Regions from separate parts of the Leuconostoc gasicomitatum LMG 18811 genome, predicted to be linked through region 2. Evidence: predicted binding sites of a transcription regulator. Region 2 holds the regulator's gene; each other region holds the start of a gene.
What was found. The regulator LexA, encoded in region 2, represses DNA repair genes until DNA is damaged. The targets are predictions, from matches to a motif close to CNAACANNTGTTNG.
Positions count from the first base shown of each region.

Region 1: recA (recombinase RecA) is a predicted target of LexA. The motif match lies at 1,156-1,169, and genes of this name have one in related genera.
Region 3: LEGAS_RS04990 (Y-family DNA polymerase) is a predicted target of LexA. The motif match lies at 1,063-1,076, and genes of this name have one in related genera.

Region 1 is NC_014319.1:663,573-665,853, forward strand. Features, by position in the region: gene LEGAS_RS03250 (helix-turn-helix domain-containing protein) at 1-514, shown strand, start outside; gene pgsA (CDP-diacylglycerol--glycerol-3-phosphate 3-phosphatidyltransferase) at 524-1,105, shown strand; gene recA (recombinase RecA) at 1,240-2,281, shown strand, end outside.
Region 2 is NC_014319.1:894,550-896,830, reverse strand. Features, by position in the region: gene LEGAS_RS04385 (lysophospholipid acyltransferase family protein) at 1-556, shown strand, start outside; gene LEGAS_RS04380 (YneF family protein) at 568-807, opposite strand; gene lexA (transcriptional repressor LexA) at 1,079-1,720, shown strand; gene pyrE (orotate phosphoribosyltransferase) at 1,770-2,281, opposite strand, start outside.
Region 3 is NC_014319.1:1,014,703-1,016,983, forward strand. Features, by position in the region: gene LEGAS_RS04985 (IS30 family transposase) at 1-923, shown strand, start outside; gene LEGAS_RS04990 (Y-family DNA polymerase) at 1,114-2,281, shown strand, end outside.

The sequences.
Region 1 (2,281 bases), 230 kb from region 2:
AGGCATCATAGTTTTCTTAGTGTTAGTTGGTATTTGGTTTGTCCTAACACATTTAAATACTGGTAGCCAACAATCAAATGGTGGTGGGGATGTATCGATTTCAAGTTCTACTGTACCTGACAGCACTAGCTCATCTCAATCAAGTGCATCATCACCAAGAAAAAAGGCAACAAAAAAAGCTGTTGCGCCTAAAATGAAGCTTGGGACACCGGAACAAAATACTGCGCAACAGACGACAATTTATAACTTATCAAAACAAAATACAAGGCAGCATACAATCAAAATTACTGCGCAAAATACAGGGACGAATGTTCAAGTTACAGCTGATGGCGATGTATTATTAAATGAAGTGATAACAGCCGATAAAACCATTACTGTTCCCAAAGGAACAGGTGTTGTGAACGTACAATTTACTAATGTAGCAAACGCAGTAATGACATTTGATAGCCAAAGAATTAACGTCATTAGCACATCAACACCTTTCTGGAATGTGCTGATGAACTTAAATAATTAAGAGGAAATTATGAATCTACCGAATAAATTAACAGTCTTCCGTATTATTTTAATTCCTATTTTTATTTTAATATTGACGATTCCTTATGATTGGGCAACTATAACAACAATGACTGTCGTTTTACCAGTTAATTGGCTAATGGCTGCAATTGTTTTTGCAGTAGCCTCTGCAACTGATTTTTTGGATGGTAAAATTGCAAGAAGTCAGCATTTAGTCACTAATTTTGGTAAATTTGCTGATCCATTAGCTGATAAATTATTGGTGATAACAGCATTGATATTTTTAACAAGCTTTCATGTTGTGCCTGCCTGGATGACTGCAGTTATAGTTATTCGAGAATTGGCTATCACAGGATTAAGGACATTAATAGTTGAGAATAATGGTCAAGTTTTGGCTGCTCAGATGCCGGGGAAAATAAAGACATTTTCACAAATGTTTGCCATTTTTTTCTTGTATATTAAAAATATACCTTTCATTTATTTTGGTTTTCCAGTAGGAGACATATTATTATGGATAGCAGTTATATTTACAATATATTCAGGCATTGATTATTTTTGGCAAAATCGTTATGTATTTTCAGATGGTATGTAAAAGCGCAATAAGCGCTTTTTTCGTATCATAAATACAGAAGCGAACATAATCGAACAATTGTTCGTTTAATGCTTGCTTTTGCCGACAAAAGCAGGTAAACTAATGAGGAAAGATAAAAGGAGTTAGCCACAGATATGGTCACAAAAAAAACGACTAAAAAAGATGATAAAGAAAATCAAGCAAAGGGTCGCAAAACAGCACTAGATGAGGCGCTGAAGAAAATTGAAAAAAACTTCGGTAAAGGTTCAGTTATGTTTTTGGGTGAAAATACGCTGACGCAGATTGAAACTTATCCATCAGGATCGGTAAAGTTAGATGTTGCACTTGGTGTTGGCGGTTATCCAAAGGGCCGAATTATTGAAGTGTATGGCCCTGAATCATCTGGTAAAACAACCATTGCATTGCATGCGGTTGCTGAAGTACAAAAAGCAGGTGGAACGGCAGCATATATTGATGCAGAAAATGCATTAGATGTTAAATATGCTGAAGCATTAGGTGTCCAAAAAGATGAGCTGTTATTGTCGCAACCCGATACAGGGGAACAAGGCTTAGAGATTGCTGATGCATTAGTACAGTCAGGCGCTGTTGATATTATCGTTATTGATTCAGTTGCAGCATTAGTACCACGTGCAGAAATTGAAGGCGAGATGGGTGATTCACACGTGGGGCTACAAGCACGTTTAATGAGTCAAGCATTACGTAAATTAGCAGGCACTTTAAATCGGACTGGAACCATTGCTATTTTCATTAATCAGATTCGAGAGAAAATTGGTGTGATGTTTGGTAATCCTGAAACAACTCCAGGAGGCCGTGCATTAAAATTTTATTCGACAATTCGTTTAGAAGTACGCCGTTCAACTCAAATTAAAGATGGCACTGATGTCACTGGAAACTTAACCAAAGTGAAGGTGGTTAAGAATAAAGTAGCCCCACCATTTAAGGTTGCTGAAGTAGATATTATGTATGGTAAAGGTATTTCTCAAACAGGGGAAATTCTCGATCTTGGTGCTGAGCAGGAAATTATTCGAAAAGCAGGTGCTTTTTACTATTATAATGACATTAAAATTGGTCAAGGTCGTGAAAAAGCGAAAGAATTTTTAGATGCGCCGGAAAATGCGGAGATGCGTCAAGAAATTTATGTCAAAGTACGTAATGCATTTGGTATAGGAGATGGCG
Region 2 (2,281 bases):
AAATCGTATACCTACTGATGATAACTATGTTTTGGTCGGACCACATCGTACATGGTGGGATCCCGTTTGGTATGCAGTTGCTGCCTACCCAAAACATTTTATTTTTATGGCTAAAATTGAACTTTTTAAATTTCCACCACTTGCTTGGCTCATTAAATCTGCTGGTGCATTCCCGGTTGATAGAGAAAATGTTGGCCCGAGTGTTATCAAAATACCAGTGAACGAATTAAAGCACGGCAATCGTTCACTTATCATGTTTCCTTCTGGTTCCAGACACAATGATGAATTAAAATCAGGTTCTTTATTGATCGCAAAGATGTCAGGAAAAGCGATTGTTCCCGCTGTATACCAAGGACCAGTATCCTTTGGACAGCTGTTTAAGCGAAACAATACCACCATTAATTTCGGTGAACCGATTATAATAGACCGTAAAGACAGGTTAAATAAAGAAAACATTGCCAAATATACACAGATGATTCAAGACGCTTTTGATCAGCTAGATCATGAGGTAGATCCTACCTTCGTTTATGTCGATCCTAAACGTGAAAAAAAATAAGCCATTAAGGCTTATTTTTTTTGCGCTTGTTCGCTTTGTTGCTTCATCTGAGCCATCATTTGATTTAATTTCTTTTGTGATGGCTTTTGACCCATTGACATCATCATTGACTTCATCATTTCTTCTGAAATTGGTGGATTTTTTGCTAAATAACTCTTCATTGAGTTCCGTGCTAAGAAGAATCCAGCCGCCAATCCAATAATTAAAGTCAAAACTGCAATCAAGATGACGAGTCCAATATTTAAAGTCATAGTCTTCCCCTTAATAAATTTCTAAGATTAATTATAGCATAAAGTACAAAATAATGACGTCAAAATTTCTGCCAATACTAACCTCTGACTTTCAACAATATTATCCACAGATTTCCCTTGAAATTAGACGTACTTTTAAAGAAATGATAAATGTTTTTAGTAAATAAGTTATTAAAACCTAAAAAAACGAACAAATGTTTGATTTATCTTTAGCTTTTCGTTATAATTAGTACATATTAAATCGAGTAGTATTAAGGAATGAAATCCAAAAATGACAATTCAAATTCAAGAAAGTAAACAGCTACAGGTGCTGAGGTTTATCCATGAAGCACAAATAACAAATGGCTATCCACCTACGGTGCGTGAGGTTGGTGAAGCTGTCGGTTTGTCCTCTTCTTCAACAATTCACGGTCACATCGAGCGGCTAGTGAAAAAAGGCTATCTTTTAAAGGATGCCTCAAAACCACGTGCTCGTGCCATTGAAGTCACTGATTCTGGTTTAGAAGCATTGGGTGTATCTATTACTCCTGGTCGTATCCCTGTACTAGGACTTGTTACTGCTGGTACACCTATCTTGGCTGTTGAAGAAGAAGCCACTGAATTTTTTCCAATTCCGGACAATTTGATGCAATTTGATGGTGACATGTTTATGCTAAATGTTCGTGGCAATTCTATGGTCAATATTGGTATCTTAGATGGTGATAAGGTCATTGTCCGTAAACAAGATAACGCTGATAATGGCGACGTTGTGGTAGCCATGAATGATGATAACGAAGCAACAGTTAAACGTTTTTTCCGAGAAGCAGACCATTTCCGTTTACAACCTGAAAATGACGCAATGGCACCAATTATTCTTAAAAGTGTTTCTATTTTAGGTAAAGTTATCGGCCTCTATCGTGATGCAATCTATTAAAAACAAAAAATCTTTGGGGACATTTCCCCAAAGATTTTTTAGTGTCCATTTATAATTGCCATTTGTTAGGATTTTGTTGCCAATTTTGTAGTGTTTTCAATTGAGATTTGTTTAATTCACCACGCTCAATAGCTGTGGCGACCAATTGAGAGTATGTTGTTAATGATTTAAAAGTTAACTTTGCATTAGTAAAATTAGTCAGTCCTTCAGATAATTCATATGAAAAAATTGATACGACACCTAAAACATTAGCACCTTCTTTACGTATCGCTTCAACGGCAGCTAATACCGATCCTCCCGTTGAAATTAAATCATCAATTAATACAACTTTTTTACCAGTAGTAACTGCTCCCTCTGTTTGACGGCCGGCCCCATGATCTTTTGGCTTCGATCGTACATAAATCATAGGCTTATTCAATTTCTCAGATACCCATGCAGCATGAGGAATACCAGCCGTTGCAACACCACCAATAATTTCAACATCCCCAAATGATTCTTGAATTAATGCTGCTAAACCTTCATAAATATTTTGACGGACTTTTGGGTAACCAATAGTCATGC
Region 3 (2,281 bases), 120 kb from region 2:
CACAACGTGGTCAATATATCGCCACCAAAAAACGCTTTCGTATGGGACAAGGGCTGTTACTCACACCAGAATTAAAGGAACTGATTGAACACTGGATTAATGTGGAACATTGGACGCCTGAACAGATTGCCGGCAATGTTCAAGATGTGGCAGTATCGTCTTCAACCATCAGAGACTGGTCAAAAAGAGGGTTAATTGATATCCGTACCCACAAATATCATCGCCAAGATGGCTCCCCTAAACAACGTGAGTTAGCCAAGAATCAACGCGCGCGACAACGAGAGATTGCTCGCTTACGAGAAAACTTACAAAAAAGTGGTGAGTTAGTCCGTCATTCTATTTATGACCGTTCACCAGTGGTGGCTAAACGTAAACAATTTGGTCATTGGGAAATTGATTTAGTGTTGCCAATGAAACAAAATAACGGTCAATACCAAGACCACTCGGCTATTATGACGGTCGTTGAACGCAAAACCAGATTCTACGCCTTGATTAAAGTTAAAAGTAAACAATCGAAAGACATGATTGAAGCGTTTAAACTGTTTTATCAACGTTACGGTAAAGCAGTACGAACAATTACCGCTGACAATGGTTCTGAATTTATCTCTTGGGACTTCTTAGAATTTGTTCAAAAAGAACTTAAAATAAAACTTTATTACTGCACACCATCATCACCACATCAACGAGGTTCTAACGAAAACCGCAACGGTAAATTACGTGACTGGTTTCCCAAAGGCACAAGTTTTAAGCCAGTGAAACAACGACAACTAGATGAAGTAGCTGATAAAATGAATGCCATGCCAATGCGCATAGCGTTACAAGGTAAGAGTCCAATTGAGTTATTTGATAAAGAATATAAAACGATGCAAAGATATCGTCGAGCATATGAGAAACGGAAATTAAAGCAAAGCAAACAAAAATAATTATGAGCAGATAATAGATACAAATAATAATTTAATCAAAAAACCTTAAAAATAGCTTTGAAAACGCATGTTTAAGGTTTTTTATTTAAAATAAATCATAGATTAACTAACTTATTTTAAAATATTGCGCTTGCTAAACAGAACGTTTGTTCGTATAATAAGTTATACACACTTGTTTTGGAGATAGTCTATGGTGGACCAGCAAAAAACTGAATATGATTATACGCATGAAGAACGACGTGTGATATTTGTGATTGACTCCAAAAGTTTCTATGCCAGTGTGGAGTGTGTGGAGCGTGACTATAATCCATTAAAAGCATTACTTGTTGTGATGTCGGAACAAGAAAATACAAACGGTGGTTTAGTTCTAGCATCTTCACCAATGGCCAAGGAAAAACTGGGTATTACTAATGTTACCCGACAACGTGATATGCCTGTTTGCCCGGACTTAGTGATTGCTCACCCAAGAATGAATCTTTATATTCAAGAGAACTTGCGTATTAATAACATCTACCGACAATACACTGACGATGCCCACTTATTGCCATATTCGATTGATGAATCTATCCTTGATATGACGGATTCTTGGCAATTCTTTGGTCGGACACCAGCAGAAGTTGCATTCAAAATACAGCAACAAGTTCGGGCAGAAACAGGTATCTATTTAACTGTTGGTATTGGTGATTCACCCGTATTAGCTAAATTAGCACTGGATATTGAAGCCAAGCATGCAAAGAATTTAACTGGTATTTGGCATTACGAAGATGTCCCAGAGAAATTATGGCCAATCACACAGCTCAATGACGTTTGGAGTATTGGTTCACGGACTGCGCGTAAGCTCAATTTAATGGGTGTTCATTCGATGTATGACTTAGCACATCAAGATCCCTATTTTTTTCGTTCAAAGATGGGACTAATGGGCGAACAACTGCTAGCTTTGTCTTGGGGTATTGACCGTTCTGATTTGACTGAAAACATTCAGTCAAAAAGTAAGTCTTATAGTAACTCGCAAGTGTTACCACGTGATTATAGGCAACAAGATGAGATTGAAATTGTCATTCGAGAAATGGCTGATCAGGTTGCTACAAGAATACGTGCGCATCACAAGCAAACGTGCTTAGTTAGTTTGTTTATCGGCTATTCCTTTGCCGAAAGTGAACAACAAGGATCTCATGGTTTTAGGAAACAGTGCCGTATTCATTCTACCAATGATACTCACACCCTAATGGCTGTTATGGTTAATCTCTTTAGAAAGTATTGGCATGGCGAAGTGATTAGAAACATTGGTATTGCTTACGGTAGTCTAGTTGATGACACTGGGGTACAGCTTAATCTCTTTGAACAACCTGAACATCTCC